Regions from separate parts of the Chromobacterium paludis genome, predicted to be linked through region 2. Evidence: riboswitches for the same ligand, from Rfam matches in the RefSeq annotation. Region 2 holds a riboswitch; the other holds the start of a gene.
What was found. A riboswitch is a leader RNA that binds a small molecule or an ion and turns the genes downstream of it on or off. The one in region 2 is predicted to bind thiamine pyrophosphate.

Region 1 (15,863 bases), 1.4 Mb from region 2:
GCCTCGTTGTGGCGTTCCAGGCTGACGTTGGCGAAGGCCATGACGGACAGGCCGACATGCTCCGGGTTCAGCGCCACCTGGTAGCCCTGGATCACGCCGTCCTGCTCCATGCGCTGGATGCGGCGGCCGATCTGCGAGGCGGACAGCGCGATGGCTTGCGCCAGCTTCTGGTGGGTGGCGCGCGCGTCCAGCTGCAGCTGCTGCAGAATCTGCATGTCGAAGCGGTCTAATTCAATTTTGCGCATTTCAAGCAATTTATGACGTTTAATGCGGCAAGTATGCAAAAAATACTTTTATTAGGCAAATAATGCGGACTTGCCGCATCCGCGCGGGGCTAAACTAGAGTAAATCTTCCAAATTTGGAGTCCCGAACATGAACGACCGCGCCGACTTTGTGGTGCCCGACATCACCACGCGCAAGAATGTCGGATTGAGCCACGACGCCAACGACTACACCCTGCCGCAGCCGCTGGAGCGCTACACCGCGGAAGATCATGCCACCTGGGCCACGCTGTACGCGCGCCAGAGCCAGCTGCTGCCGGGCCGCGCCTGCGACGAATTCCTGCAGGGCCTGCGCGATCTGGAAGTGGATCACGACCGGGTGCCGGATTTCGAGAAGCTGAACCAGAAGCTGATGGCCGCCACCGGCTGGAAGATCGTCGCCGTGTCGGGCCTGATTCCCGACGACGTGTTCTTCGAGCATCTGGCCAACCGCCGCTTCCCGGTGACCTGGTGGCTGCGCGAGCCGCATCAGCTGGATTACTTGCAGGAGCCGGACGTGTTCCACGACCTGTTCGGCCATGTGCCACTGCTGATCAATCCGGTGTTCGCCGACTATCTGGAGGCCTACGGCAAGGGCGGCATCAAGGCCAAGGCGCTGGGCGCGCTGCCCATGCTGGCGCGGCTGTACTGGTACACGGTGGAGTTCGGCCTGATCAATACGCCGGCCGGCATGCGCATTTACGGCGCCGGCATCCTGTCCAGCAAGTCCGAGTCTATCTACTGCCTGGATAGCGCCAGCCCCAACCGCGTCGGCTTCGACCTGATGCGCATCATGAACACGCGCTACCGCATCGACACATTCCAAAAAACCTACTTCGTCATCGACAACTTCAAGCAGCTGTTCGACGCCACCGCGCCGGATTTCGCGCCGCTGTACCGGCAACTGGCCGACAGCGCGCCGTGGGGCGCCGGCGACATCGCGCCGACCGACGTGGTGATCAACGAGGGAGACCGCCAGGGCTGGGCGGAGACTGACGACGTGTGAGCGCCGTCTGCATTAGGCAAAAAGCCCGTCGGCTTACGACGGGCTTTTTTCATGGCGCGCGCCGGCTGGATGCGGTCTTAATGGCCAAGGAGGCTGACCATCGCCGCGATGGACAGGATGGAAAGCATGGTCGAGGCCATCACGCTGCGGGCCGCGCGCGCTCAATGCGTCGCGCCGCCGGCGATTTTCGCGTCCTCGCTCTGAGTCAGCGCAATGTCCACCGCAATGCGCAAGGCCGCCGCGCAGTCTTCCAGCCGCATGCTGGGCTGGCCGGGATGGGCCGCCGCCTGCTCCGGCAAATAGGGGATGTGGATGAAGCCGCCGCGCGCGCCGCCGTGGTGCAGCAGGCCGTACATCACGTGGTTGCAGACGAAGGTGCCGGCCGTTTGCGAGACCGAGGCCGGGATATCGCATTCGCGCAGGGCGGCGACGATGGCCTTGATCGGCAGGGTGGAGAAGTAGGCGGCCGGGCCATCCGCGGCGATGGGCTGGTCTATCGGCTGCTTGCCTGCGTTGTCGGGGATGCGCGCGTCGTCGACGTTGATCGCCACCCGCTCCACGCTGATGTCGGGCCGGCCGCCGGCCTGGCCGACGGCGATGACCAAGTCGGGACGCAAGCCCTCCAGGTGGTGGCGCAGCTCGGACAGCGCCGCGCCGAACACGCAGGGCAGGCGGCGCGCGACGACGCGGGCGCCGGCGATGGTTTCCCCATCCAGCAGTTTCACCGCCTCCCAGGACGGGTTGACGGTTTCGCCTCCAAACGGCTCGAAGCCGGTCAACAGCACGGTTCGCATATTTCTCTCCTCAGCGGAACATCAGCCAGTTAAGCAGAACGGCGTTGACCGCCAGCAAGGCCAGCGCGGTGGGCACCTGGGCCTTGATCACCGCGTTTTTGTCTTCCAGCTCCAGCAGAGCGGCCGGCACGATGTTGAAATTGGCCGCCATCGGCGTCATCAGGGTGCCGCAATAGCCGGAGAACATGCCGATGGCCGCCATCACCGCCGCGTCGCCGTGGTGCATGCCCACCAGAAACGGTATGCCGATGCCGGCGGTCATCACCGGGAAGGCGGCGAAGGCGTTGCCCATGATCATGGTGAACAGCGCCATGCCCAGCACATAGGCCAGCACCGCTACCCAACGCGCGTCCAGCGGCAGGTAGTTGGTGGCGACGTGGGACACCGCCTTGCCCACGCCGGCGTCGGCGAACAGCAGGCCCAGCAGCGCCAGCATCTGCGGCAGCAGCACCGCCCAGCCCATGCAGTCCAGCAGCCGGCGCGTTTCGCGCATGCCTTGGGCCGGCGTTTCGCGCGCCAGCCAGCAGGCGGCGGCCAAGGCCGCCAGGCAGGAGAGGCCCAGCGCCAGCAGGGTGGTGTTTTTCGGGTCGAACAGCGGCGTGCCGGCGATCTTCACCTCCTTTGCCGCCACGCTCAGCAGCACCGTCAATACAGGCACCAGCAAGGAGGGCAGGAACACCTTGCCGCCCAGCCGCTGTAGGCTTTGCCGCAGCTTGTCCGCGGCCATCGGCGCGTGTTGGCCGGCCGCCAGCCGGCCCAGGCCGGCGATGGCCACCATGGCCAGCACCATGGCGCCGGACAGTTCCGCCGGCAGCCAGTCGCCGGCCAGGAACAGGATGCCGAACAGGCCCCAAAACGCCGCGCTGCCGAAGCGGCGCGGGTGGTCGCGGTCGGCCAGGGTGAAGGCCGCCACCGCCAGCAAGACCGCGCCGGCCAGCCAGTACAGATATTCGATGCGCAGAATCATGCGTGTTCTCCCTTCAGGCGGGCGGCGGGTTGGCCATGGCGCAGCAGATGGCGTTCCAGCCGCAGCAGGCGCGCGCCGTGGATCAGGAAGGCGAACAGGGCGGTGGGGATGCCCCATAGCGCAATGTGCAGCGGCTCGGTGGTCACCCCGTTTTCCTGCAGGAAGGTATGCATCAGGATGACCGCGCCGAAGGCGACAAAGATGTCCTCGCCGAAGAACAGGCCCACGTTGTCAGTCGCCGCGCACATGGCGCGCAGCTTCTGCCGTTGTTCCGGCGACAGCTCGCCATGGCGCTGCTCGAAGGCGCCTTCGCTCATCGGCGCCAGGATGGGACGCACCATCTGCGGATGGCCGCCCAGGCCGGTCAGGCCCAGCGCCGCCGAGATTTCGCGCGCAAACAGATAGACCACCAGCAGGCGGCCCACCGTGGCCTTGCGTATCTTGCGCACCAGCTCGCGGGCTTGCTCGCGCAGGCCGTGCCGCTCCATCAGGCCCACCACCGGCAGCACCAGCAGCACGATCAGGCTCAGATTGCGCGTTTTCATGAAGCCGTGGCCGAATTCGGCCAGCAAGGGCAGCGGCTGGATGCCGGCGGCCAGGCCGGTGACGACGCCGGCGGCGCATACCACCAGCAGCGGGTTGAAGCGCAGCAGGAAGCCGGCCACCACCACCGCGATGCCTAGCAGCGGCCAGAGATTGAGAGCTTGATCCATGGTTTCTCCTTTGTCTTGGGGGAGCGCCGCGCGGTCTAGCCGCCGCGCTGGCGCGGGAACGGTTTAGTCGGCGCGGATGGCGACGCCGGACTGCTCCAGATGTTGGCGGAGCCTGCGGGCGAAGGCCGCTGCATGGGGGCCGTCGCCATGCAGGCAGATGGTGTCGATCTGCAACGGCACGGATTCGCCGTCGACAGCGGCCACGCTCTGCTTACGCACCATCTGTTCCACTTGCGCCAGCATCGCTTCGTCCGTGTCCAGCAGGTCGCCGGGCTGGCCGCGCGGCACCAGGCTGCCGTCGGCGCGGTAGCCGCGGTCGGCGAAGCCTTCCTGCCGCGTCTCCAGTCCTTCGGCGCGGCAGGCTTCGATGAACCGGCTGCCGGCCAGGCCCATCACGCGCAGCCGCGGGTTGTAATCGCGGATGGCGCGGGCCAGGGTTTGCGCCAGTTCCGGCTGGCGCGCGGCTTGGTTGTACAGCGCGCCGTGCGGTTTGACGTGGGCCAGCGCGCCGCCTTCGGCGCGGACGATGGCGTCCAGCGCGCCCAGCTGGTAGAGCAGGCCCGCGCGGATGGACTCCATGGGCAGGCTCATCTCGCGGCGGCCGAAGTGTTCGCGGTCCGGGAAGCTGGGGTGGGCGCCGATGGCCACGCCCTTGGCGATGGCCAACCTGACGACGGCTTGCATGGTGTCGGCGTCGCCGGCATGCCAGCCGCAGGCGATGTTGGCGGAGCTGACCCAGTCCAGCAGCTCGGCGTCTTGGCCGCAGCCTTCGCCTAGGTCGGCGTTCAGATCAATCCTCATCGAGCAGCCTTTCTATTCTGTTCAAGTAGCGTTGCCATTGCTGATCGGCCTGGCGGAGGTCCTCCAGGCTGGATTCGACGAAGTGCAGGGAGCTGCCCAGCCTGGCCTGGCCCAATTGCCAGAGGTCCGCCGCCGCCACCATGCCCAGCCTCGGGTAGCCGCCGGTGGCTTGGGCGTCGGCCATCAGCACGATGGGCTGGCCGTCCGGCGGCAGCTGGATCAGGCCCGGCAGCGCGCCGTGCGACGGCATTTCCCTGGGCTCGGCCAATTGCAGCCGGGGGCCGGACAGGCGGTAGCCCATGCGGTTGCTGCTGGGTGTGATTTGCCATGGCGCGCTCCACAATCGTTCACGGGCGGACTTGGACAGCAGGGCGTATTCCGGGCCGGGGTGGACGCGGATTTGCGGGCCGGGGCGCGGCAGCCATACGCCGCGGCGCGGCTTGGGGGGCTTGGGCGCGCCCAGCGGCAGCCGGTCGCCATCGCGCAGGGCGCGGCCATCCAGTCCGCCGAAGCCCGCCATCAGGTCCGTGCTGGCCGACGCCATGACTTGCGGCAGCGCGATGCCGCCGTCCACGGCCAGATAGGCGCGCATGCCCAGGCGCGGCGCCTGCAGCTGCAACACCTGGCCGGCGCGAAACGGCGTGCGCCAGCCCGGCCATACCGGCTCGCCGTCCAGGGTGGCGGAGCAGTCGGCGCCGGCCAGCGCCAGCATGCCGTCGCGCAGCAGGCGGAAGCAGGCCGGCGGCAAGGTGATTTCCAGCGCCGCCGCGCTGGCGGGATTGCCCACCAGCCGGTTGGCCACGGTCAGCGCCAGCGTGTCCATCGCGCCGGCGCGACAGACGCCCAGATGCCGCGCGCCGAATCGGCCCAGGTCCTGTACCGTGGTTTGCGGGCCGGCCTTGATCGCTTCCAGCGTCATGCCGCCTCCGCCGCGACGAAGCGCACGGTGTCGCCCGGCTGCAGCGCGCTGGGCGGCTGCCGCTCCGGATCGAACAGCACCAGGTCGCTATGGCCGATGATCTGCCAGCCGCCGGGAGAGGCGGCCGGATAGATGCCGGTCTGGCTGCCGCCTATCGCCACCGATCCGGCCGGCACCTGTTGCCTGGGCGTGGCATGGCGCGGCGTGGCGAGCATAGGGTCCAGGCCGCCCAGATAGGCGAAACCGGGCTGGAAGCCCAGGAAGAACACGGTGTATTCCGCGGCGGTATGGCGGGTGATGACTTGCTTGGGCGTCAGGCCGCAATGTTGCGCCACCGCCTGCAAGTCCGGCCCGGCGGCGCCGCCGTAGCGTACGGGGATTTCCACCACGCGTCCGCCCGGGGCCGCTTGTTCCGCCTGCTGCCACAGCTTGCGCAATCTGGCCGGCCAGCCCGCCGTTTTGGCGCCGGGTTGAAGCTCCAGCATCAGGTTGTTCATGCCGGGCACCGCTTCGCGGACTTCGTCGAGGGCGCGCAGCCATTCCGCCAGCCGCCAGATGCGGCGCTGGCCTTCCAGCGTGGCCGGCGGCGGAAGCTCCAGCGTCAGGGCCTGGTTGCCTAGCCATTGGATCTGGGGCGATGATGAGGTGTCGATAGACATGGCTGTGGATTGAATATGATTTAGGAATATTATATAGACGCCAGCTTACCTAAATGTAATGCTGCAATGTTGATAATTTCTCGTCAATTTAATGTTGTAAATGACGAAAACATCAATGCACAAGACAGAGGGAGGGGAAATGACCGCAGCTTTGCCAAAGATCGTATCTTCGCAACACCTGGTTTCCGAACGCAGCCCTGAGCTGTCGGAGTTCGAGTTCAGCCTGACCGTGGTCAACAACGCGTTTCACCGCTGGATGGTGCGTTGCATGGCGGCGGCCGGAGAGAAGGACATGACGCCGACCGAGGTGCTGCTGGTGCATCACGTCAACCACCGCGGGCGGCAGAAGAAGCTGGCCGACATTTGCTTCGTGCTGAACATGGAGGACACGCACGTGGTGTCCTATGCGCTGAAGAAGCTGATGAAGATGGGTTATGTGGAGAGTGAGAAAAGTGGCAAGGAAGTGCTGTTCTCCACCACGCCGCAGGGCAAGGAGCTGTGCGAGCGCTATCGCCAGGTGCGCGAGCAGTGCTTGATGCCGACGCTCAGCGACGGCGGCGTGGCCAATCAGGAAATAGGCGAGATCGCGCAGCTGATGCGCATGCTGGCCGGCGTGTACGAACAGGCCGCCCGCGCCGGGGCTTCGTTCTAGGGGGCTATAGCAGGGCCCACACGCCGATGATGGCCATCAGGATCAGCACGCCGGTCAGGATCTGCGACGTGCTTTTCTCTTTTTGCAGCGCGCGCTTCATAGTGTCCTGGGCGTTTTCCGCCTGATCCAGCTCATATTGCAGCGCCATCCTGGCCTCGTCCTGGCCGGCCAGCATTTGCAGCATTTCTTCGCCGCCGAACTCGCGTATCGCGTCCTTGTTCCACACGCCCAGCAATTTGCTGACCTTGTCCTTGAAGAACAGAGCGTTGCGCTGGGCCGGATCCTGCCATTCGAACTGGAAGGCCTGGCTGGCGTAGAAGGCGTGCTTCTTGGTGCGTTCCTCGTCCGAGGACGAGCCGATGGTGATCAGGCCGGGCGAGATGGCGTAATCGGGGCAGGTGCTCTTGGCCCAGGCGATGGCGTTGCCGAACAAATAGGTGTCCAGCCCGGTGCCTTCCAGTCCCGGGCTGCATTGCACGCCGTTCTTGGGGCCGAAGGTGACGGTCTGGCTGGGGCGGTCCACCCTGACCCAGGCCAGGTTGTATTGCGCGTGAAAGCGGCTGTCGTCGCCTTCCATCGGCACCCAGTGCGTGCCATCGGAACGGGCATAGCCGCGAAACTGCAGCCGGTAGTAGTCTGACTGGGCGGTGACGGCGCGGCTGCGCTGCATGATGCCGTAGATGGGGTGTTCGCCGGCCTGGATGGTCAATATCGATTCGCCCAGCGGAATGGCCTGGTTGGCCAATGCGCCCTCGCTTTCCGGAGGGGGGAGGGGAAACTCCTCTGCTGCGGGTTGGGCTTGGCCATTGTTCTTGGTATTGTGATTAGCGGTCATCGGCTGGACGTTCTGTGCGAGTGGCTAGGTTATGGCCAGGTATGGACAGTATGATTCTATCGTACATTCTAGATATGTAGCAGAACGCTTGCCGATGGGGTGTGGAGGAGGATGCGTGCGCTGGATGCTTTTTTTCTGCCTGTGCGCGGCGGCGGGAGTCGCGGCGGCGGGCGGCCTGTGTGACCGGCCCTTGAGCGTGGGCTGGGAGGAGTGGCCGCCGTTTCATTATCAGGGACGGGATGGCCGGCCCGCGGGTTACTCGGTGGAGTTGCTGAACCAGGCGGCAGCGCGCATCGGCTGCCGGCTGGCGTACCGCCAGCTGCCTTGGTCGCGCACCCTGCAGGAGCTGCGCCTGGGCAAGGTGGATGCCGCGATGCAGGCGCTGAAAACGCGGGAGCGGGAAGCGTTTGCCTGTTTCGTGCCCGGCTACAGTCCCACCCTGGTGCGGCTGTGGGTGCGCAAGGATCGCGCGGCGCATTGGCCGGTTGCCCAGTTGCAGGACCTGGGCAGGCTGGGTCTGGTCCGCTTGGGCGTCACCCATGGCGACAGCTACGGCGACAGGCTGGATCATTGGCTGCAAGCGCCTCCCGGCGCGGTCAGGGTGGACGCCGGGGAAAACCTGGCCAGCAGCTTGCGCAAGCTGCAGCTGGGGCGGATAGATCTGCTGCTCGCCACCATGGATACGGTGCCGAATGAAATGGCGCGTTTGCCGCAGCATCCCGCCATCGTGGCGTTGCCGCCGGTATGGCGCGTGGGCGGGGCCTATTACGTCTTCAGCAAGCGCAGCGTGTCGCCGCCGCTGTGCCAGGATTTTGCCGACGCGCTACGCGGCTTGAAGCGCGAGGGCGTGGTGGATCGGCTCTACCGCAGCCGCTTCAGCATCGCCTATCCCGATCCCTGAGCCTCAGCCGCGCAGCAAGGGCAGCGTGGCGAAGCGTCCGCCCAGCACATTGCGGCTGTCCTTGCCCCACCAGTTTTCCATCGCCGTGGCGTAGAGCTGACGGAAGTCTATCGCGTGCGGCAGATTGCCTTCGTTGACGCCTGCCAGCTGAGGCGTCTGGCCGTACAGCCCGCCGTTGACGCGCCCGCCCAGCGCGAAGTGGACATTGGCGGTGCCGTGGTCGGTGCCGCGGTTGCCGTTTTCGCGCGGGCGGCGGCCAAACTCGGCGTATGTCAGCGCCAGCGTATCGTCCCAGCGGCCTTGCCGCGTCATCTCGGTTTTCAGCTGCGCCAGCCCGTCGGCCAGCTCCTCCAGCAAGCGCGCCTGCGTCGGCTGTTGGTTGCCGTGGGTGTCGAAGCCGGTCAGCGTGATGCGGGCGACGGCGATGTCCACGCCGCGCGCCAGGGTGTCGGTCAAGGTGCGCACCGCCACGCCGAAGCCGCCCTTGGGCTTGGGCCCGGCGGTGGGCGATTCGCTGTCCGCGGTGCGCGGCAGCGGCGCCAGGCTGGCAGCGGCCTGGCGGATGTCGCCCTCCACTTTCAGGATGTGCTCCAGCGCCGAACCGGCGTGGCCGGGCTGCCGGTCCTCCACCAGCCTGACCTGGCGCGAGAAGTCCTGCGCCTGGCTCAGTACCACGGCGCGCGCGCCGCCGTCCAGCGGACCCAGCACCTGGCTGGAGAGCACCACGCCGTCGGCGGCGAAGTGCTTGGGCGTCGGCTGCTCGCGGAACAGGCGCGACAGCCAGCCCTCGGTCAGGAACTGCTGGCTGGCCGAGGCGGTGTCCCAGATTTCAATTGAGCGGAAGTGGGACAGATTGGGCTCCGGATAGCCCACGCCTTGCAGCAAGGCCAGCTGCTTGTCCTGCCACAGCGGCATCAACGGGGACAGGGAAGGGTGCAGGCCGATGTCGCCGTTGATCTGCAAAACCTGCTCGCGCGCGATGGCGATGCCGGGGCGCAGCCGGTAGTAGTCGGCGCTGCCGTAGGGAACCACGGTGTTGAGGCCGTCGTTGCCGCCTTTCAGTTCGATCAAGACCAGCAAGCGTTTGTAGCCGGCCGGGGCCAGCGCCCAGGACAGATTGGGCAGCACCGACAGCATCAGGCCGGCGCCGGCCGCCTTCAGGAATTCGCGTCGCTTGAACATGGCGGGCTCCTTATTCCACTTGGTACGCCGGGTCCAGCAACAGCTGGGCGATGGCTTTGGCCCCGCTTTCGCCGGGCGGCAGCGGGTTGGTCGGCGGCACCGCCAGCAGCAGGCGGGCGGCATCGTCGGGATTTCTTACGCCATACATGGCGGCCCACTCGTCCGGCTGCAGCTTCATCGAGTTCAAGCCGCGGTTGATGAAGCGGTTGATGCGCGCCTCGCGGGCAGCCATCTCGTTCATGCCGCCGTCGGCCTGGACGAAAGCGTCGCGCGCCGGCGCGGCGTCGCGGGCGATGCGGTCCAGAAACTGTTTGCGCGTGAGCAGGGTGGCGCTGTTGATCCAGGCTTCGCCGCCGGGCCAGCCCTTGACATTGGGCGGCGCGAACACGTCCTGCCCCAATTGGCGGTTCAGTCCGGCGATCACGCGCCAGTCCGGCGGCCTGAGGTCGAAAGTCACCAGCGTGCCCACGGTCAGCTCCACGGGCGACTTCACCAGCAGGCCCTGGCTGCGCCAGAACTGCGGCGTCAGCAGCAGCGCGCGCATCAAGGGCTTGATCTGGTAATGGCTGCGACGGAAGTCCGCCGCCAGCTTGTTGACCGTGGCGGCGTCCGGCGTGGGCGATACGAAGTTGCGCCACAGCTTGTTGGTGACGAACACGGCGGTTGAGGGTTGTTGCAGCAGCAGGTCGACCACGTCGTCGCCGTCGAAATCGCCGCGTTGGCCGAAGATGACTTTGTCGCCGTCGTCGCGCAGCCGCGGTCGATAAATGAATTCTTGCGCGCGATCCAGCCCCCAGCCGGTGAAGGCGCGCGCCGCCTCGCGGATGTCCTGCTCGCTGTAATGGCCCTCGCCCAAGGTGAACAGCTCCATCACCTCGCGCGCGAAGTTCTCGTTGGGCTGGTCCTGGCGATTATTGACGGTGTCCAGGTAGCGCATCATCGCCGGGTCGCGCGCCACCGCGTGCAAAAGCTGGCCGAAGTCGCCCAGCGCGTAGCGGCGCAGCAGCAGGTTCTGCCGGTACATCATCTGCGGCGAACGCACCTTCTCCAGCGAGGACACGAAATGGTTGTGCCAGAACAAGGTCATTTTCTCGGTCAGCGGCGAAGGGGTGTCGCGCATCTCGGTCAGCCACCAGCTGCGCAACGCCACCGCGTGCTGGTTGCGCTCCTGCTGCAGCGCTTTTTTCTGCTCTTCGCTCAGGCCGGGCTGGCTGGGACGCTCAAACGGTTCATTGGTCCAGCCCGGCGGCGGCGTGACCGCCTGGGCGCGCACGCCGGCCAGGATCTTGTCCACGGCCGCTTCGCGGCTGAGCGGCGCGAAGGCGGCGATTTGCGCCGGATTGGCGCCGAAGCCGGTGCGCAATAGCAGATGGCGCGCGCCATCGACGCCGATGTCGGCCAGGGCGGCGAAGGGCAGGGCGAGCAGGGTGCCGGTCAGCAGCAGTTTCTGAATCATATTGCCCCATTTCGGGTGGATTTCTCAGCGAGCGTATGCAGCATAGCGACGGCTTTTCACGCCGGTATTAAGCGGCTTGACCAGAGTGTTAAGTTGTTTGCCGCAATCTCCGCTATACTGTGCGCCTGTCACCGGGGGTGCCCGCCATGCGGGCTGAGAGACACCCTGAGAACCTGATCTGGATCATGCCAGCGGAGGGAGCGTGATGCGCGGGAACCGTCCTGCATGCCCGCTTGCTCCGTCGTTTTTTGCACGGAGAGATTCATGAAGTTGTTCCCCAAATTAGTCGTCGTCGCCCTGGGCCTGTCCAGCCTGTCCGTCCATGCCGCCGAACTGCGCGTGCTCGCGCACAGCTCCTTCGCCATCGACAAGCCGCTGCTGGCCGCTTTCGAGAAGCAGACCGGCGCCAAGGTGTCCATCATCAAGGCCGGCGACGCCGGCGAGATGGTCAACAAGCTGATACTGACCAAATCCAATCCCATCGCCGACGTGGTGTTCGGCATAGACAATAGCCTGATAGGCAAGGCCGAGCAGGCCGGCGCGCTGGCGCCGCTGCCGGCGGAGTTGGCCAAGGGCGGCAAGGTCAGCCTGCCGGGCATGGCGGCCATCGACTATGGCTATGTGACGCTGAACTACGACAAAGCCTGGTTCGCCAAGAACAAGCTGCCGCTGCCCAAGACGCTGAATGATTTGACCCTGCCGGCCTACAAGAACCTGCTGGTGGTGGAGAACCCGGCCACTTCCAGCCCGGGCCTGGCCTTCCTGGCCTCCACCATCCATGCCCTGGGCGAGGAAAAGGCTTTCGCCTTGTGGGGCAAACTGCGCGACAACGGCCTGAAGGTGAGCAAGGGTTGGACCGAAGCCTATTACACGGACTTCTCCAAGAACGGCGGCGGCCGGCCCATCGTGGTGAGCTACGCCACCAGCCCGGCGGCCGAGGTGTTCTACAGCAAGGAAAAACTGGCCGACGCGCCGACCGGCAACCTGCCGCTGCCGGGCGCGGTGTTCCGCCAAGTGGAGGGCGCGGCCCTGGTCAAGGGCGGCAAGGAGCCCAAGCTGGCCCAGCAATTCATCGCTTTCCTGCGTTCGGACGCGGTGCAGAAGGACATCCCGACCCAGATGTGGATGTACCCGGCCATGGATAAGATCGAGCTGAACCCGGTGTACAAGTACGCCGAGCAACCGGCCGCCCACGACACGCCGGACAACGCCACGCTGGCAGCCAAGCAGCGCGGCTGGGTCAGCCGCTGGACGCGGGTGGTGCTGAAGTCCGGCCAGTGACAGGCATGACGTTTTCAAGCGTTTTCTGTCATGATGCCGGCATTGTCGATGGGAAGCCGCGCGATGATTGAAGATGTGATGGGTCCCCGCCTGATCTTGCGCCATCTGGAGCCGGCGTGCCTGCAGGCCTGCCTGCGCGGCGACGTGGACGCCGCCGCGCTGAGCCTGGGCTGCCGTCCCGCCGACGACTGGCTGCGGGAGAAGGAGTTGATGGCGATGCGGCTGGCGGACATGGCGGAAGACCCGGCCTACGCGCCGTGGTCGGTGCGCGCGCTGCTGCGCCGCGACGATCTGGCCATGGTGGGCCATATCAACTTCCACACCGTGCCGGGCCATCCGTATCTGAACGGCTACGGCGACGTGGAGCTGGGCTATGCGGTCTACCCGGCCTACCGCCGCCAGGGCTACGCGCGCGAGGCGCTGCTGGCCATGGCCGGCTGGGCGGCGGAGCGGGGCGGCGTGTCGCGGCTGGTGTTGTCCATCGCGCCGGACAATGCGCCGTCGCAGGCGCTGGCCGCGCAGCTGGGCTTCGCCAAGGTAGGGCAGATACGCGATGAAGACGGTTGCGAGGATGTATTGACGGCTGACTGGCCGTTGTCTGGAGCATGTGTTTGAAGCAGTTTGTTTCATCCAGGCCGGCGCTCGCCGGCTTGCCCCTGCTGTTTCTATTCCTGTTGGCCGTCTTGCCCTTGGCTCGCTTGCTGGCCGAGGGCGGCCTGCAGTTCAGCCCCGGCTTGTTGAGCGATGCCTATCTGCGCTGGCGCTTGTTGTGGTCGCTGGGCCAGGCCGCGGCCAGCGCCTTGCTGTGCCTGCTGCTGGGCGCGCCGCTGGCCTGGCTGCTGGCGCGCTACCATTTCCCCGGCCGCTTCCTGTTGTTGCGCCTGCTGATGCTGCCCTTCGTCATGCCCACCCTGGTGGCGGCGATGGGCGTGCTGGCCTTGTTCGGCCCGCAGGGACTGTTTGGCGTCAATCTGCAGGACACGCCGTGGCTGCTGCTGTACGGCAATCTGTTCTTCAATCTGCCGCTGGTGGTGCGCGCCGGCTGCGATGGCTTCGCCCAGACGCCGGCCAGCCGGCTGGCCGCCGCGCGCACGCTGGGCGCCACGCCATGGCGGACCTTCTGGCGCGTGGAATGGCCGGCGGCGCTGCCCTGGCTCTTGTCCAGCCTGTGCCTGGTGTTTCTGTATTGCTTCTCCGGCTTCGGCCTGGCGCTGATCTTGGGCGGCCAGCGCTATACCACGCTGGAGGTGGAAATCTACACCCTGGTGGCTTACGAGCTGAACCTGGCCGACGCCGGCGCGCTGGCGCTCGTGGTGCTGACAGTGTGCGGCGGCATGGCCGCGCTGTACGCCTGGCTGGCGCGGCGGCTGGCGACCGCGGCCAAGGTCGAGCCCTTGCCTTTGCGGCCGGCTGCCAGCTTGAAGGAAAAGCTGGCTTTGGCCGCCGCGCTGGCCGCGCTGCTGCTGTTCGCCGGCCTGCCTTTGCTGGCGGTGCTGTGGCGCGGCCTGGCCGCCGCGTCCGGCTGGTCCGCCTTGTGGGATGACGACGTCCGGCTGGCCTTGTGGAACAGCGCGCGCTTCACCGGGCTGACCGTGCTGGCGGCCGGCGCGCTGGGCCTGGCCCACGCTTTTGCCTGCGGCCGCAGCCTGGCCATGCGCGCGCTGATTTTCCTGCCTTTCGTCGCCTCGCCAGTGTGCGTGGCTTTCGGCCTCTTGCTGCTGTATCCGCAATGGAGCGCCGCGCTGGCCTTGTTGCTGGGCGCTTACGCCTTGCTGGCTTACCCCTTCGTCGCCAAGGCGCTGCTGACGGCGCTGGACGGCCAGCCGCCACACTGGAACGCCTCCGCGCGCAGCCTGGGGGCCGGGCCGTGGCGGGTGTTCCGCCGCGTGCAGTGGCCGCTGCTGCAGCCGGCCTTGCGCCGCGGACTGGCCTTCGCCGCCGCCACGGCGGTGGGCGAGTTCGCCGTCACCTTGTTCCTGTCTCGCCCGGAATGGCTGACGCTGACCACGCTGATCTACCAGAAGCTGGGCAAGCCCGGCGCGGCCAACGCCGACGCGGCGATGCAGTTGTCTTGCCTGCTGATGCTGCTGGCCTGCGTCGCGTTCTGGATCATAGAAACCGCCGGAGGCGCCGGCTCATGGGAGGACCGCCGTGCTGACGCTGCGAAACCTGAATAAGCGCTTCGGCGCGCGCGTGGTGGCGGACGACGTCTCCCTGAGCGTCGCCGCCGGCGAAACCATGGCCCTGCTGGGGCCGTCCGGCTGCGGCAAGAGCACCTTGCTGAAGATGATAGCCGGGCTGGAGCGGCCGGATGGCGGCGAGCTGCGCTTCGACGGCGCGGATCTGGCGAAGCTGCCGCCGGAGCGGCGCGGCTTCGCGCTGATGTTCCAGGACTTCGCCTTGTTTCCGCATTTGGACGTGCTGGGCAACGCCATGTTCGGCCTGATCGAACAAGGCCTGCCCAAGCGCGACGCCGAGGCGCAGGCGCGGGCCATGCTGGCGCGGGTGGGCTTGGCCGAGCATGCCGGGCGCAAGGTGTGGACGCTGTCCGGCGGCGAGCAGCAGCGCGTGGCGCTGGCGCGCGCGCTGGCGACGCAGCCGCGGCTGCTCTTGCTGGACGAGCCGTTTTCCAGCCTGGACGCGGACTTGCGCCGGCAACTGCAGCGCGACTTCCGCGGCCTGCTGCGCGAGGCCGGCGCGCCTGTCATCCTCGTCACCCATGACCGCGAGGAGGCCTTCGCGTTGGCCGACCGGGTGGCGGTGCTGAAGGACGGCCGGCTGCTGCAATGCGACGCGCCGCAGCGGCTGCTGGCCGCGCCGGCCGATGCCTGGCTGGCGCGCTTCATCGGCTATGAAAACGTGCTGGCGCATGCAGTGGCGCCGCCGCAGGCGCTGCTGCTGGGCGACGATCAGCCGCCGGCGCACATCCTGGAGCTGACCTGGCTGCCGGATGGCGCGCGGCTCAAGGTGGCGGCTCAGGCCGGCGAACTCGTGTTGAGCCTGTCCGCGCGCGAGGCCGCGCGCTGGCAGGCGTCGCTGTTTGTCGGCGGCGAGATAGGCGTGGGGCTGGACCCGGCGCGCTTGTTGCCGCTGCAGGCTTAAAGCGTCCGCCGCAGCTCGCTGGGCGTCAGGCCGTAGCGTTGCCGGAAGCGCGCGGCGAAACGAGACGGCGAGGCGTAGCCGCTGGCTGCGGCGATATCGGAAATGGGGCGCGCGCTGCTTTGCAGGCTTTGCAGGGCCTGCCCCATGCGCACCTCTTCGAGCAGCCGTTGAAAGCCGCTGCCTTCCTCGGCCAGATGGCGGCGCAGGGTGGAGGCGCCCAGCTTGAGCCGCCGCGCCGCCGCCTCCACGCTCCATGGCGCGGCCGGGTCCAGCATCAGCAATTGCCGGACGCGCTGCGCCAGTTGATCCGCCGGCTCCTGCAGCATGGGGCCGG
Region 2 (15,863 bases):
CGCGTCGCGCGCGATGCCGGCGCCGTTGATGCCGCCGCCTATCACCATCAAGTCGTATAGCTTCATTGCCCGAATCCTTGCTTGTTCCGTCACCGCCATTCTATCCACAATAGCTGTCAAGGAACATAAATAAAACATTTTTTGTTCGTTATTTTTCTCTTAACCAATGCAAAGGCGCGATCTACGCGTGTAAAGCCCAGCCTTGGCCATGCCAAATCCTGGCAATTGCTTATATATAAAGGGATTTTCCCGGAGCGTGCCGGGGAGGAAAACGAACAAAAAAGAAAAACGGCGCGCCGGGAAGCGCGCCGCCAGGCTCATTACAGGGTGTAGGCCAATGCCGCCAGCGTGCCGCCGATCAGCGAGCCGATCACCGGCACCCAGGAATAGCCCCAGTCGCTGTCGCGCTTGCCCGGAATCGGCAGGATGGCGTGCATGATGCGCGGCGCCAGATCGCGCGCCGGGCTCATGGCGTAGCCGGTGGTGCCGCCCAGCGACACGCCGATGCCCAGCACCAGCAAGGCTACCGGCAGCGCGTCGATCGCGCCCAGCGACATCTTGGGGGCCACCATGGACAGGATGGCGAACACCAGCACAAAGGTGGCGACGATCTCGGACACCAGATTGCCCGGCAGGCTGCGGATGGCCGGGCCGGTGCAGAAGGTAGCCAGCTTGGTGTCGGCGCAGTCGGTGGTTTCATAGTGCTTGCGGTAGATCAGCCACATCAGGCCGGCGCCGGCCATGCCGCCCAGCATCTGCGCCACGATATAGCCCGGCACCTTGTCCCACGGGAACTTGCCGGCCACGGCCAGCGCCACCGTCACCGCCGGGTTCAGGTGGGCGCCGCTGATCGCCGCCACGCTGAACACGCCGACGAACACCGCCATCGCCCAGCCAAAGGCCACCACGATCAGGCCGCTGTTATGGCCCTTGGTGTTCTTCAGCAGCACATTGGCCACCACGCCGTTGCCCAGCAGCACCAGCAAGGCGGTGCCGATGAATTCGCCCATCAAAGGATTCATGATTGTCTCTTTCAGAAAAAGGGTGCGTCCGCCCGCCGCTTGCCGCGGCGGGTCGGCTCATCGCTTGGAAGTTGCAGTCGGAGGCGCGCTCGCCGCGGCGACGGGCTTCCGCGGGACTCAGGCTTGGTCGTCGGCCCAGGCCTTGGCGGCGTTGACCGCGCGCTGCCAGCCCTTGACGTTGCCGGCCACTTCGTCGGCGGCCATTTCCGGCTGGAAGCGGCGGTCCAGCTGCCATTGACCCTGCACGTCGTCCACGTTCTTCCAGTAGCCCACGGCCAGGCCGGCCAGGTAGGCGGCGCCCAGGGCGGTGGTTTCGGTGATCTTGGGACGCACCACGTCCACGGCCAGGATGTCGGACTGGAACTGCATCAGCAGCTCGTTGACGGTGGCGCCGCCGTCCACGCGCAGCTCGGCGATGCTCATCTTGGCGTCGGCTTCCATCGCCTTCAGCACGTCGCGGGTCTGGTAGGCGATGCTGTCCAGCGCGGCGCGGGCGATGTGGGCGGCCTTGGTGCCCAGGGTGGCGCCGACGATGGTGCCGCGGGCGCTGGCGTTCCAGTGCGGCGCGCCCAGGCCGGCGAAGGCCGGCACCAGGTAGACGCCGTCGCTGTTTTCCACTTCCTGCGCCAGCGGGCCGACGTCTGCCGAATGGCGAATGATGCCCAGACCGTCGCGCAGCCATTTCACCACCGCGCCGCCGATGAAGATGGAGCCTTCCAGCGCGTACTGCACCTTGCCGTCCACCTTCCAGGCGATGGTGGTGAGCAGGTTGTTGGACGATTCGATCGGTGTGTCGCCGGTGTTCAGCATCATGAAGCAGCCGGTGCCGTAGGTGTTTTTCACCATGCCCGGCGTGGTGCACTGCTGGCCGAACAAGGCGGCCTGCTGGTCGCCGGCCACGCCGGCGATCGGGATTTCCACGCCCAGGTGGGCGGCGTGGGTGTGGCCGTACACTTCGCTGGAGCTCTTCACTTGCGGCAGCATGGAGGCGGGGATGCCCATGATGTCCAGCAGCTCGGCGTCCCATTCCAGGGTGTGGATGTTGTACAGCATGGTGCGCGAGGCGTTGGACACGTCGGTCACGTGCACCTTGCCGTGGGTGAAGTTCCAGATCAGCCAGCTGTCCACAGTGCCGAAAGCCAGCTTGCCTTCGCGGGCACGGTCGCGCGCGCCGGGGACATTGTCCAGAATCCACTTGATCTTGCTGCCGGAGAAGTAGGCGTCCACCAGCAGGCCGGTCTTGGAGCGGATCAGTTCGGAGAGGCCGCGGGCTTTCAGTTCGTCGCAGAACTCGGCGGTGCGGCGGTCCTGCCACACGATGGCGTTGTACACCGGCTGGCCGGTTTCGCGGTCCCACACGATGGTGGTTTCGCGCTGGTTGGTGATGCCGATGGCGGCGATGCTGCGACCGTCGATGCCGGCCTTGGCCACCGCTTCCGCGGCCACGCCCACCTGGCCGCCCCAGATTTCCTGCGGATCATGCTCAACCCAGCCCGCTTGCGGGTAGATCTGGCGGAATTCCTTTTGCGCCAGCGACACGATGTCGCCGCTGCGGTTGAACAGGATGGCTCGGGAACTGGTGGTGCCCTGGTCCAAGGCCAGTACGTACTGATCGCTCATTGTGTCTTCTCCTGATTGCCGGTAAGGCGGCGTGGTTAACAGCCGGGGATGTCAACGTTGCGTTGTGTGTTGCTTTTTTTGCTTATGACGTTCGTTTTATTTGCGGACAATTCTATTCGCGAACGGCAGGATGTCAATCGTCGTGTTAAAAAAAGTACATTCTTCAAGCCGCCCCCGGTTATCCACCCGAATGAAACCCCAATCATTCCATTGAATTTCAAATACTTACGCCATGTAGCGCGACGCTACATTTTTACATCAAAATAATTGATGCACTGCAAAACGGAAAATTGCCGAAAATGTGCGGAGTCGTGGCAGCACTGACTCCAACCGGCCAACAAGACAGGCGGAAAAAGCACGCGACAAGGCCGAGGGGCAAGCCTTTGCCTGCGCCACACGCCAATTACCAAAAAGGAAAAAATAAGAAAATATTCGAAAACAAGATTGCCGAAACCTGCTCAAACCATCGCCACAAAACGTTGTTTTGCAATCGAAATGCCATATTTACGTAGTTATGACGCTACACGCCAGATATGGCACGATGACTCTCGCCGCTGGACGCCAAGTTTTGGACCCAGCGCAAGAAATCCGTCGCCGCGCCATGGCATCATTTCATATGAAGCCATATCGCCAGCCGGCGCGAAGCGCCGCTGCTCGGCCGACGGCATGGCCGCCACACGCCACCTCGCTCCTGATCAACCGGCCGGATGGGCCGCAAAGGACTGTCATGCTTCGCAACACCAAAATTCTCGCTACGCTGGGGCCGTCCTCCAGCACCCCGGAACAAATCCTGGAATTGGCCCGCGCCGGGGTCAACATCTTCCGGCTCAATATGAGCCACGGCAGCCATGACGACCATCGCGCCCGGCTGCAGGCCATCCGCGCCGCGGAAAAGGCGCTGGACCGCCCGCTGGGCGTAGTGGTGGACCTGCAAGGCCCCAAGCTGCGCATCGGCAAATTCCCGCATGCCACGCCGGTGCAGACCGGCGACGCCTATGAGTTCGTGCTGGATGAAGTGCCCGGCGACAACAAGCGCGCCACGCTGCCGCACCCGGAAGCCTTCGCCGCGCTGCAGCCCGGCCACCGCATCCTGGTCAACGACGGCAAACTGGCGTTCCACGTGGAACAAGTGGAACCGCGCCGCATCGTCACCCGCGTCGCGGTGGGCGGCGACCTGTCCAGCAACAAGGGCTTCAATCTGCCCAACACCGTGCTGCCGCTGTCGGTCATTACTGAAAAAGATCGCAAGGACGCCGAATTCGCGCTGGCCGAAGGCGCGGACTGGCTGGCCATGTCCTTCGTGCAAACCGCGGCCGACGTCCAGGAGCTGCGCGACATCGTCGGCAAGCGCGTCGGCATCATTTCCAAGATCGAAAAACCGTCCGCCGTCGATGACCTGGACGCCATCGCCATGTTGTCCGACGCCGTCATGGTGGCGCGCGGCGACCTGGGCGTGGAGCTGCCGCCGGAAGACGTGCCGGTGGCGCAGCGCAAGATCGTGCATCAATGCCGCCACCTGGGCCGCCCGGTCATCGTGGCCACCCAGATGCTGGAATCCATGATCACCGCGCCGACGCCCACGCGCGCCGAAGCCAACGACGTGGCCACCGCCGTCTACGAAGGCGCGGACGCGGTCATGCTGTCGGCCGAAACCGCCGCCGGCCAGTTCCCGCTGGAAGCGGTGCAGATCATGGACCGCATCATCCGCCGCGTGGAAGGCGCGCCGGACTACCGCAAGGTGATGGCGCTGGACTACAGCGCGGCCGACGAGCCGGACCGCACCGACGCCATCGCCGCCTGTGTGCGCAAGGTGGCCACCCTGCTGCCGGTCACCGTGTCGGTGGCTTTCACCACCAGCGGCTCCACCTGCATCTATCTGGCGCGCGAACGTCCGTCCACGCCGATACTGGGCATCTCGCCCAATCTGACCACGGCGCGCCGCCTGTCCCTGGTATGGGGCGTGGTGGCCTACCACGGCCCGGACGCGGAAAACCTGGAAGACATGGTCGTCAAGACCACCTTCTGCGCCACCAAGCTGGGCCTGGCCGAGCAGGGCAAGCCCATGGTGATCATCGCCGGCGTGCCCTTCGGCACCCCCGGCTCCACCAATCTGCTGCGCATCGTTTACCCATAAACGCCAGTCCGCCGCCAACGCGAAACGGAACCCTAGGGTTCCGTTTTTTCATGGTCCAGTCCGGCATTCAGCAAGCCGCGCCGCATACTATGCTGCAAGAGTGATTCCGCTCCCACGATGTCCCGCATGCCGCACAAAATCATCCAAGGCCTATTGCTGCTGGCGCTGCTCCTCGTCCAGCAGAGCCAGGCCGGCGAGCCGCCCGGCCTGATCGTCAATGTCGACGCCAGCAACCCGCCGCTGATGTATGCCGGTCCACACGGCGCCAGCGGACTCTACCCCACGCTGATCGCCAAAATCTGCGAACGGGCCGGCATCGCCGTCACCTTGCGCGCCGGATCCTGGCGCCTGGCCCTGCAGGAGCTGGGCAAAGGCAGCGCGGCGGCCGGCGGCATCATCAAAACCGCCGAGCGCGAAAAACTGTTCAACTTCAGCCAGCCACTGTTCCTGGAACGCGTGGTCATGGCCTACCCGGCCAAGGCTAGCGGCTATGGCTCGCTGGCGGATTTGAATGGCAAGCGGGTCGGGGTGATCGCCGGCTGGAGCTATGGCGACGATTTCGACCACGCCAGAAAAGACGGCAAGTTCAGCGCCCTGGACGGCGACAGCGACGAGCAAAACCTGCGCCAGCTGAAGCTGGGCCGGCTGGACGTGGTGCTGGGCATACGCGAGTCGCTGCAACTGGCGCTGCGGCAAGACGGCTATCGCGACATCTCGCTGTCCCAGGCCGTGCTAGTCAGCAATCCGTCCTTTCTCGCCATCAATCGAAGCTCGCAGCAACAGGCCCTGCTGACGCGCTTCAACCTGGCCCTGGAGGCGATGCGCCGCGACGGCAGCTACGACGCGCTGCTGCGCGATTTCTTCGCCGGCAAGCCCGCTGCGCGCTGAGTCCCTCACTCGGCGCGGAAAAACACCAGCCCGCCCCGACGCATCAGCAGCGCCACATCGCCGAAGCCAGCCTGGCGCAAGGCCGCTTCCTGTTCTTCCACCGTCGCGTACAACTGATCATTGGCCATGCCGTCGCCGCCGGCGTAATGGTCGGACGCGCCCGGCCGCAGCAGCGAACGCGCCTGGCGGTGCAGCGCCGGCAGATGGCGCTTATGCCGTACCTCGTGCGCGGCCTGGTTGGTGATCACCGCGTCGTACAGCGGCAAGCCCCGTGCCCAGTCCGCTTCGCGGAAGCTGCCCAGGCGAAAATCGGCCCTCTCCGCCAACACGCCCAGCCGTTCGCGCGCCAGCTGGTGCATGGCCTCGGAAAAATCGAACAGCTCCAGGCGCAGCTGCGGCAAACGTTCCTGCAGGTGGCGCGCCAGAAAGCCCGGGCCGGAGCCCAGCTCCAGCACCCTGCAGGCGCCCGCCAGCTCATGGGCGAAACGGTCGAAAAACTCGACGCGCCACGGCCGCTTTTCCATTGCCTTGGCCGCCCATTCGGCCGCGTCGGCCATCTGGCGCAGGTCTATCGGGCTGGGCACATCGGCCAGGTTCCCCACTTTCCCGTTCTCCACTGTTCGTTCTTCCATCAATAGCCGCATCAGTTTCCAGCCACCGCCTGCGGCAACTCAGGATGCGCCGGCATGCCAGCCTCTTTATCCTGCATCCTGGTTTTCAAAAATTGTAACTGCTGACTTCCACCAGATTGCCGTCCGGGTCCTTGAAATACACCGAGGTGATGGGCCCCATCGCGCCGCTGCGCGTCACCGGCCCTTCGACGATGGCCACGCCCTCGCGCTTCAGGTGTTCAATCACCTCCGGCAGCGGCGCGGAAGCGATCAGGCACAGGTCGCCGCAACCGATGGCGGCGTGATTGCGCGTCTCCTGGCCCAAAGTCTGCAGATTGATCTTCTGGTTGCCGAAACGCAGCGCGCGGCGGCCATTGCCGAACGTCACCGCTTCCAGCTTCAGCGCGCGCTGGTAGAAAGCCGCCGCCGCCTCGATGTCGCGGACGGTCAGTACGATATGGTCGAGATGGCTGATCATGCGCTAGCTCCTGAGCATTGGGTTAACCACTCTGCCACAAACTCGCCGCCCCGTCATACCATAGGCATGACAACTGACCTCGCTTGTCGCGCCTGCTATAGTCTTCGTTCCCACCCTCGCCCAAACCCGCCATGACGATACACCTCTCCCTGCAGCAAGCCCGCCATCTGCAATTGGCCGCCCAAGGCCTGCTCGCCGCGCCGCGCCGCAAGGCGGCCAAGGCCGACGCGCTGGCCGCCATCCGCCGCATGGCGCTGCTGCAGATCGACACCATCAGCGTGGTGGCGCGCAGCCCCTACCTAGTGCTGTACAGCCGCATCGGCCATTACGACCCGGCCTGGCTGGACCAATTGCTGGCCGAGGGCGCGCTGTTCGAATACTGGGCGCACGAGGCCTGCTTCGTGCCGGTGGAGGACTACCGCCTGCTGCGCCACCGCATGTTGAACGCAGAGGGCATGGGCTGGAAGTTTTCACAGCGCTGGTACGAGCAGCACCGCGCCGACATCGAGGCCATCGTCGAGCGCATCCGCGAACACGGCCCGGCGCGCTCGGCCGATTTCGAGCGCCAGGGCGGCAAGGGAAATGGCTGGTGGGACTGGAAGCCGGAAAAACGCCATCTGGAAGCGCTGTTCACGCTGGGCAGGCTGATGGTGAAGGAACGCCGCAGCTTCCAGCGCGTCTACGACCTGGCCGAGCGGGTGCTGCCGGATTGGGACGACGCGCGCGACCTGCCTTCTCCCGAAGACGTGCGGCTGGAGCAGATGCGCAACAGCTGCCGCGCGCTGGGCCTGGCCAAGCCGGCGTGGGTGGCCGACTACTACCGGCTCAAGCGCGCGCCCTACGGCGAACTGCTGCATGGCCTGGCCGACCAGGGCGAGCTGATTCCGGTCAAAGTGGAGGGCTGGAGCCACGACGCCTTCGTCCACGCCAGCCTGGCCGCGGAGCTGGAACTGGCGGCGGCCGGCAAGCTGAACAGCGGCAATACCGCCATCCTGTCGCCGTTCGACCCGCTGGTATGGGACCGCAAGCGCGCGCTGGAGCTATTCGACTTCGATTACAAGATCGAGTGCTACACCCCGGCGCCCAAGCGCAAGTACGGCTATTTCACGCTGCCGATACTGAACCGCGGCAAGCTGGTGGGCCGTCTGGACGCCAAGGCTCACCGCGCCCAGGGCGTGTTCGAGGTCAAATCGCTGCACCTGGAGCCGGGCGTGCGCGTCAGCCAGCGGCTGGCCGACGACTTGAAGACCGCGCTGAACAAGCTGGCCGCCTGGCACGGCGCGCCCAGGCTGGCCGTCAGCCAGGCGCCGGACGGCCTGGCCGGACGCCTGACCAGTTAACGCTTATTGCGCGTCGGCATACCAGCCGTTGACGCCTGGCTGGCGCTCGTCCCACAACGCCACTTCGCTGTACTGGATCTGCGGCTGGATATCGGTGTAGTTCGGCACATCGCCCATGATGCGCGCCGCCACCGGGCCAAACGCCTGTTGGAACGCCTCCATGGTATCGAACTGCAGCAAGGCCAGCGCGACATAGCCGGCCGGACTGCCCGCCTCCGCGCCGGACAGGCCGCGGTCGACCCGCGCGCCTTTCAGCGCATGGCCAAGCAATTGCTGCACCATGGGCATGTGGTTTTGCAGGTAATAGCCGAAATCGAAATGCGCGCCCGCGTGATGCGGGTAGAGAACGCTGACGGTTATCATGGCAGACTCCTGGCAAGAAGAAAGAAGGCACAACATAAACCCAAACGCCAAGCATTGCCAATGTCATTTCAACTGAGCGCCGCGAAGCAAATCTCGATAAGCAAAGCCGCGCCGCGCCTACGCAGACAGGACAAATCGTAAGGCCACGAGCCGCAACGCAGGATCAGGGCTTGGCTTAACCGGTGTTGACAGGAACTTGCCATCCGCCTGCGGCTCTGTAGCAAGACGCCAACCACAGGACAAAACCATGCGCATCGTCATCTTCGCCGCCGTTTGCGCGCTGCCGCTGGCCGGCTGCAATCAGCAACAAACCGCTCAATTGCAACAGGCCGCCTCCGCCGCCATCGGCGAGGCGCATCAGGGCCTGGATGCCGCCAGCGCGCCGCTGGGGCAATGGAAACAACAGGCCAGCGCCGCGCTGGGCGCAGCCAAACAGGCAGTGGACAGCGCCGCGGCATTGAATCCGGAATGGAAACAGCAACTGGACCAACTCAAACAGCAGGCATCGGCGGCCAAGGGCGCGCTCAAGCCTTCTCCATAGCGCCGGCAGAGGCAGGGCCGCCCTTTGCTAGAATGAAGCAAATATCGCTCATTCTCGCTTGACCGCCCATGTCAGACTACCTGCTCATCATGGTCTCGCTGGCAGTCGCCAGCATAGGCCTCATCACCTGGCAGCACAGCGTGCGCGCGGACCTGGTGCGCGCGCGGCACCGCTGGCTGCAGGCCTCGCTCTTGCTGGCCGGCGGCATGCTGCTGGAAGGCCATCTGCTGGGACCGGGCTTTTTGCAGCGCAGCATCGGCCCCGCCATGACGACGGGCGGCATCACCCTGCAGCTGATGGTCATCGCCCGCCTGATCGGCAAGCGGCTGCCGGACTGGCTGTGGCTGGCGGTGGCGGCCTACGCCGGATTGAACCAGTGGGTGCCGTGGACCACGGCGCAACTGATTGTCGACGCCGTGGAGATCCCGCTGCTGTACCTGGCCGCCGCCTGGCTGTACTGGCGGGCGGAGCGCCAGGTGTGCCATAACCGCTTCAGCCCCACCGCCCTGCTGTTCCTGGTCAGCGCGATCCTGTTCATCTGGCGCGACACCACCGACATCCTGCGCCATCTGCAGGGCCTCCCTCTGCTGCCCCATCCCCAGGATACCGTCCACCACTGGGCGCTGACCTTCGCCGCGGCAGCCCAGGTCTGCGGCGCGGTGGGCTTTCTCAATATCGCACTGCAGCGGCAGAACAGCCGGCTGGAAGACGCCGCCAACATCGACCCGCTGACGGCGACCGGCAACCGCCGCGCGCTGCAATACTGGCTGCGCACGCTGGAGGCCTCCACCGAGCGCGTCTGCGTGGTGATGCTGGACATCGACCACTTCAAGTCCATCAACGACCGCTACGGCCATCCTGCCGGCGACATGGTCTTGCAGGCCCTGGCAGGCGTGCTGAACAACGGCGTGCGCGAAAACGACCTGCTGATACGCTATGGTGGCGAGGAATTCTGCCTGGTGATGCCGGACACGCCGGCGCAAACGGGCTATGTGGTGGCGGAAAGGCTGCGCCAGCAGTTCAGCCAGTTGCGGCCCCTGCCCGGCCAGCCCGATCTGAGCTGCAGCTTCTCCGCCGGCGTCTACGAATGGCAATGCCGCCAGCACGATTTCGCCAGCGCCCAGCAAAAGGCGGACCAGGCGCTGTACCAGGCCAAACGGGACGGCCGCAACCGGGTGTGCCTGCTGTGAGAGTAAGGGTTGACGCTGGATGACGGGATCGCGTGGGCGCCGCAAATGCATCCCGGCGCGACCGCTAGCCCCAGCTCAAGCGCCCCTAGTCCGCGTAGTCCCCAGGGCTGGCTTCCGGCACGCCGTCCTCAGGCGCAGGCGGCAAGCGGCCATCCTGCTTGACCCGATACATGCGCTGATCCGCCTGGTCCAGCAAGACATCGGGCAGAATGAAATCATCCGGCCCGGTCTCGGCGCAACCCATGCTCAAACTGACCTCGGGCAAGACTTTCGCCATTTCGTTTCTGAGCCGCAACATGAAGGTCTGCTCGGCGTGGCGCGCGTCGCAATTGGGCAGCACGATGCAGAATTCGTCGCCGCCGTAGCGAAAACAGCCATCCTCGGCGCGGGAAATGCGGCAGATGATCTCGCCCAGCACGCGCAGAATCTCGTCGCCGCGCTGATGGCCCTGGCTGTCGTTGATGTGCTTGAAATTGTCGATGTCCACATACACCAACGCCACTTTCTCGCGCCGGTACTGGGCGCCGCGCAGCACCCGGGTCAGCGTCTCGTCCAAGTAGCGGCGGTTCAACAGGCCGGTCAGCGGATCGGTGCGCGACAGCACCTCCAGCTGGCGCGTGCGCATCGCCACCTTTTCCTCCAGCAGCCGCGCATATTGCTCGGACTTGTTGCGCGAGGCCTCAATTTCCGCCACCAGGCTGCGGATATAGGTTTCAAACACCAGCGCCACGTCGAACATCACCAGCTTGTCCAGCGACAACTGGGTATGCATCAGCACGTCCGGATCCGGGATGATGTTGCCCAGCTTCTGCACCAACAGCGTTTTCAGCGTCTGCACCGCCGCCAGGTACAGCTTGGGCTCCACGCCGATGCGCTTGTGCACCAGGCCGATGCGGAGGCGGTTGTTGACGTAGTCCAGATCATAGACGCCGCTGAACAGGTCTATCACATAGCGGCGCTGGGCCGCGCGCAGTCTTTGCAAGGTATCGGCGTCGCCTATCAGCAGCGCGATTTCCGGCGTGCTGGTCTGCAACTCGTAGAAGCGGTCCACCAGATCGTCCAGATGCGCCTCTATCGAATTGCCGGCCGCGCGCAGCAACAACTCATCGCGCGGCTCCAGGCCAAACAGCATTTTGCGTTGCTCGATCTCGAATTCCGTGATGCGAAGTTGCTCCAGCAAAGTCTGATCGGTCTGTTTCATTCCATATCCATCCATGGCTACTGTCATGAAAACCTAAAACACAGACATTCTTTTTCAATCTAGCAGGTCCAAGCCCTTGTCTACCATTTGTTAGCCTGTTCGCGCAGCGCCCCTCCCAGCCTGGCCACGCCCAGCCGCAACCTGTCCTCCTCCAGATCGGCATAGCACAGGCGGATGCCGCGCACCGCCGCGCTGCATAAGGGCGCGCTGGCCGATTTCCCCCACACGCCCAGAGAGTCGCTCTGGGTGCTGGAAATCCATATCCACCATCCGTCCAAACCATATGGCGCTTTTTTCGAGGATATGCTGCTGGATAACGGCTTTTTCCCGCAATAAGCCCCTTTCCCCACAAGGGGAGAGGGGAATGCGCCTATCGGCCATGCCCGATGATACGATGTGAAAACCCCATTCAACGGGAGAGGAACCATGCCCAAACTGTTCTCTTACGGCACCTTGCAGCAAGACAATGTGCAGCTCGCTACCTTCGGCCGCCTGCTGAACGGCCATCCTGCGCAATTGGTGGGATTCAAGCGGGAGATGCTGGAAATCCGCGATGCCGAGGTAGTGCGCGCCAGCGGCAAGACCCACCATCCCATCATCCACCCGAGCGACTGTCAGCAAGACCGCGTCGCCGGCAGCGTGTTCAACATCAGCGAGCAGGAACTGGCTCAAGCCGACCTCTATGAAGTGGACGACTACCGGCGTGTGCAGGCCTTGCTCGACAATGGCGAGCGCGCCTGGGTCTACATCGCCGCCTGAGCGTCAGCAGGTGAAATAAGAATGGGCGACAGCTTATCCACAAGCTATCGCCCATTCTTGTTTTTATCCACAATCGAGGAGACCTTCACAAAACCCCGCGTCACGCCAGGCTGCGAAGCAGTGGTTGTGTTACCGGTTTTTAAGCCTCCCCCTGTTGCAGCAGCACGGCCAGCTCGTCCACCGCCTCGCTCCATTCGGCGTCGCATTCCAGCGCCTGGCGCAGGAAAGATGCTTGCGCGGCGCTCCAGAACGGCGCCTCGGCCAAGCTGGCGCCCGGCGGCAGCGGATGGCTGGCGATAAAGGCGCGCATCGCCGCCGGTTCGTCGGCCAGGCCCAGTTGGCGAAACAGGCCGGGCAACTGGTGATTGCTGGTGTCCATCGCAGGCTCCTGTGCTGGGGGATACGCTCATCCTAGACCGCTTGCCGATACGGCAGGCATAAAAAACGCCGGGCAGCCCCGCCGTTGTTCCGCCTCTGCAACATCAGATCTTGTCGTACAGCTTGGCTCCGCTCTGCACAAACTCGATGGACTTCACTTCCATGCCTTTCTGCAAGGCATCCTGCTCGCTGATGCCCTGCTTGGCGGCGAAGTCGCGCACGTCCTGGGTGATCTTCATGCTGCAGAAGTGCGGACCGCACATGCTGCAGAAGTGCGCCACCTTGGCGCTGTCTTTCGGCAGCGTTTCGTCGTGGAAGTCGCGTGCCTTGTCCGGGTCCAGGCCCAGATTGAACTGGTCTTCCCAGCGGAATTCGAAGCGCGCCTTGGACAAGGCGTTGTCGCGGATCTGCGCGCCGGGATGGCCCTTGGCCAGGTCCGCCGCGTGCGCCGCCAGCTTGTAGGTGATGATGCCCTCTTTGACGTCGTTCTTGTTCGGCAGCCCCAGGTGCTCCTTCTGCGTCACGTAGCACAGCATGGCGGTGCCGTACCAGCCGATCTGCGCCGCGCCGATGGCCGAGGTGATGTGGTCGTAGCCGGGCGCGATGTCGGTGGTCAGCGGCCCCAGGGTGTAGAACGGCGCTTCGCGGCACCATTCCAGCTCCTTGTCCATATTCTCCTTGATCAGCTGCATCGGCACGTGGCCGGGGCCTTCTATCATCACCTGCACATCGTGCTTCCAGGCGATCTCGGTCAGTTCGCCCAGGGTTTTCAACTCGCCCAGCTGCGCCTCGTCGTTGGCGTCCCAGGCGCTGCCCGGACGCAGGCCGTCGCCCAGGCTGAAGGCCACGTCGTAGGCCTTCATGATTTCGCAGATCTCCTCGAAGTGGGTGTAGAGGAAATTCTCCTGGTGGTGCGCCAGGCACCACTTGGCCATGATGGAGCCGCCGCGCGACACGATGCCGGTCATGCGATTGGCCGTCATCGGCACATAGGCCAGGCGCACGCCGGCGTGGATGGTGAAATAGTCCACGCCCTGCTCGGCCTGCTCGATCAGCGTGTCCTTGAAGATTTCCCAAGTCAGGTCCTCGGCCTTGCCGTTCACCTTTTCCAGCGCCTGGTAGATGGGCACGGTGCCGATGGGCACCGGGCTGTTGCGCAAAATCCACTCGCGCGTTTCGTGGATGTTCTTGCCGGTGGACAGGTCCATGATGGTGTCGGCGCCCCAGCGTATGCCCCAGGTCATCTTGTCCACTTCTTCGGAAATCGACGACGTAACCGCGCTATTGCCGATATTGCCGTTGATTTTCACCAGGAAGTTGCGGCCTATGATCATGGGCTCGGATTCCGGGTGATTGATGTTGGCCGGGATGATGGCGCGGCCGGCGGCCACTTCCTGGCGCACGAATTCCGCCGTGATTTCGTCCGGCAGATTGGCGCCGAAGCTCTGCCCCTTGTGCTGGCGCGTCATCAGCTCCAGCAAGCGGGTGTTGCCGGTGGCTTTGAGCGATGCCACATAGGCGCGGCGGTTCAGGTTTTCGCGGATGGCGACAAACTCCATCTCCGGCGTGACGATGCCTTGGCGCGCGTAATGCATCTGCGTCACATTGCGGCCGGCCTTGGCGCGGCGCGGCTTGCGCTGCAGATTGAAGCGCAGCTCGGCAAGCTTGGGGTCCGCCTCGCGGGCGCGGCCGTATTCGCTGGACAGGCCATCCAGCTGCTCGCAGTCGCCGCGCTCGGCGATCCAGGCGGCGCGCAAGGGCGCGAGGCCGCTCTGGATGTCGATTTTCGCGGCCGGATCGCTGTATGGGCCGCTGGTGTCGTAGACGTAGATGGGCGGGTTCTGCTCGCCGCCGAACTGGGTCGGCGTGTCGGCCTGGCGAATCTCGCGCATCGGCACTTGAATGTCCGGGCGGCTGCCGGCGACATGGATCTTGCGGGAGTTAGGCAAGGGCTGGATGGCGGCGGCGTCCACCACCATTTGCTTGTTTACGGGCGCGTTCATCGGGCGGGTGTCTCCAAAAGCGATGAAGCGGCGCAAGGAGCGATCCGGCGGGGCCGGCTGCGGGTATGGCGTGGCCATGGCGGGCAGGTGACGCTTCCCTACGCCGGTATTATCCGGGTCAGGTTCCAAGGGTATTTCTCACCCGCGCCGCGCTTCAGCCCGATGTCCTACGCTTTGGTAGCCATCTACGCCGAACGCCAGGCGCAGGACCCCTAGCGATGCCGTGTGAAGGTAAGGCAAATATGGGATAATCGCAAGTTATCGTCATGACCAGAGTCTTGCCGCCGCCGGCGGACTCCCAGCCACCGGAGTGTAAGTTGATGGATTTCGAAAAAAACCGTTTCAATATGGTCGAACAACAAATTCGCCCGTGGGATGTCCTGGATTCCACCATTCTGGACCTGCTGTTCCACGTGAAACGCGAGGACTTCGTGTCCGACAATCAGCGCCAACTGGCCTTCGTCGACACCGAACTGCCGCTGCCCAACGGCAGCAAGATGCTGCAGCCTAAGATGGAAGCGCGCCTGGCCCAGGACGCCCTGATCCAGTCCGGCGACAAGATTCTGGAAATCGGCACCGGCAGCGGCTACCTGACCGCGCTGCTGGCCAAGCTGGGCAAACACGTCGTCAGCGTGGAAATCGACCCGGCGCAGAAAGACCGCGCCGCAGCCCACCTGAAGAAGGCCGGCATCGCCAACGTCACCCTGGTGGAAGGCGACGGCGTGCTGGGTCTCCCGCAGCAAGCGCCTTACGACGTGATCGTGGTTGGCGGCTCCTTGCCCGTCGTGCCGCAGGAACTGAAGGACCAGCTGGCCGTCGGCGGCCGCCTGATCCTGGTGGTGGGCGATCTGCCGGTGATGAGCTGCAAGCTGATCCAGCGCGAGACCGACACCAGCTTCCGCGAAACCACGCTGTTCGAAACCTGCATCGAGCGTCTGAAGAAGTTCGAAGCCGTCGAACCCGCTCGCTTCAGCTTCTGATCATGCTGCGCGAAATCACCGCCCCCGCCCTCGCCGCCCAGCTGGCTGACCCGCAGGCCAAGCGCCCGCTGCTGCTGGACGTGCGCGAAGGCTGGGAATACCAGCTCGCGCACATCGAGGGCAGCGTGCACATCCCGATGAATCTGATTCCCATCCGGATGAGCGAACTGCCGGACGACGCCACCATCGTCGCCATCTGCCACCACGGCATGCGCAGCGCCCAGGTGGCGCTGTTCCTGCAGAATGCCGGCTTCGACGACGTGATCAATCTGCAAGGCGGCATCGACGCCTGGTCGACGCAGGTGGATGCGTCCGTCGCCCGTTACTGAGCGCGCCGCGCCCTGTTCAAGACACC

Region 1: linked by a shared signal. The riboswitch ahead of FYK34_RS10105 (thiamine ABC transporter substrate-binding protein) and the one ahead of thiC (phosphomethylpyrimidine synthase ThiC) in region 2 are both predicted to bind thiamine pyrophosphate.

What each region holds. Positions count from the first base shown of each region.
Region 1 is NZ_CP043473.1:2,185,190-2,201,052, reverse strand. It holds gene FYK34_RS10170 (Lrp/AsnC family transcriptional regulator) at 1-245, opposite strand, end outside; gene phhA (phenylalanine 4-monooxygenase) at 374-1,267, shown strand; gene pcp (pyroglutamyl-peptidase I) at 1,429-2,061, opposite strand; gene FYK34_RS10155 (DUF979 domain-containing protein) at 2,072-3,028, opposite strand; gene FYK34_RS10150 (DUF969 domain-containing protein) at 3,025-3,741, opposite strand; gene pxpA (5-oxoprolinase subunit PxpA) at 3,805-4,542, opposite strand; gene FYK34_RS10140 (5-oxoprolinase subunit C family protein) at 4,532-5,461, opposite strand; gene pxpB (5-oxoprolinase subunit PxpB) at 5,458-6,120, opposite strand; gene FYK34_RS10130 (winged helix DNA-binding protein) at 6,260-6,772, shown strand; gene FYK34_RS10125 (hypothetical protein) at 6,777-7,607, opposite strand; gene FYK34_RS10120 (substrate-binding periplasmic protein) at 7,732-8,508, shown strand; gene FYK34_RS10115 (DUF1501 domain-containing protein) at 8,512-9,690, opposite strand; gene FYK34_RS10110 (DUF1800 domain-containing protein) at 9,701-11,146, opposite strand; TPP riboswitch at 11,270-11,364, shown strand; gene FYK34_RS10105 (thiamine ABC transporter substrate-binding protein) at 11,411-12,427, shown strand; gene FYK34_RS10100 (GNAT family N-acetyltransferase) at 12,491-13,042, shown strand; gene FYK34_RS10095 (ABC transporter permease) at 13,039-14,604, shown strand; gene FYK34_RS10090 (ABC transporter ATP-binding protein) at 14,579-15,529, shown strand; gene FYK34_RS10085 (helix-turn-helix transcriptional regulator) at 15,526-15,863, opposite strand, start outside.
Region 2 is NZ_CP043473.1:3,624,021-3,639,883, forward strand. It holds gene glpD (glycerol-3-phosphate dehydrogenase) at 1-66, opposite strand, end outside; gene FYK34_RS17180 (MIP/aquaporin family protein) at 321-1,022, opposite strand; gene glpK (glycerol kinase GlpK) at 1,140-2,642, opposite strand; gene pyk (pyruvate kinase) at 3,370-4,776, shown strand; gene FYK34_RS17195 (substrate-binding periplasmic protein) at 4,903-5,664, shown strand; gene FYK34_RS17200 (class I SAM-dependent methyltransferase) at 5,670-6,296, opposite strand; gene FYK34_RS17205 (VOC family protein) at 6,382-6,753, opposite strand; gene FYK34_RS17210 (winged helix-turn-helix domain-containing protein) at 6,885-8,093, shown strand; gene FYK34_RS17215 (EthD family reductase) at 8,097-8,456, opposite strand; gene FYK34_RS17220 (hypothetical protein) at 8,704-8,997, shown strand; gene FYK34_RS17225 (GGDEF domain-containing protein) at 9,066-10,187, shown strand; gene FYK34_RS17230 (GGDEF domain-containing protein) at 10,273-11,388, opposite strand; gene FYK34_RS20570 (hypothetical protein) at 11,563-11,724, shown strand; gene FYK34_RS17235 (gamma-glutamylcyclotransferase family protein) at 11,815-12,147, shown strand; gene FYK34_RS17240 (DUF2789 domain-containing protein) at 12,287-12,526, opposite strand; partial or broken gene thiC (phosphomethylpyrimidine synthase ThiC) at 12,630-14,447, opposite strand; TPP riboswitch at 14,607-14,752, opposite strand; gene FYK34_RS17250 (protein-L-isoaspartate O-methyltransferase family protein) at 14,849-15,508, shown strand; gene FYK34_RS17255 (rhodanese-like domain-containing protein) at 15,511-15,837, shown strand.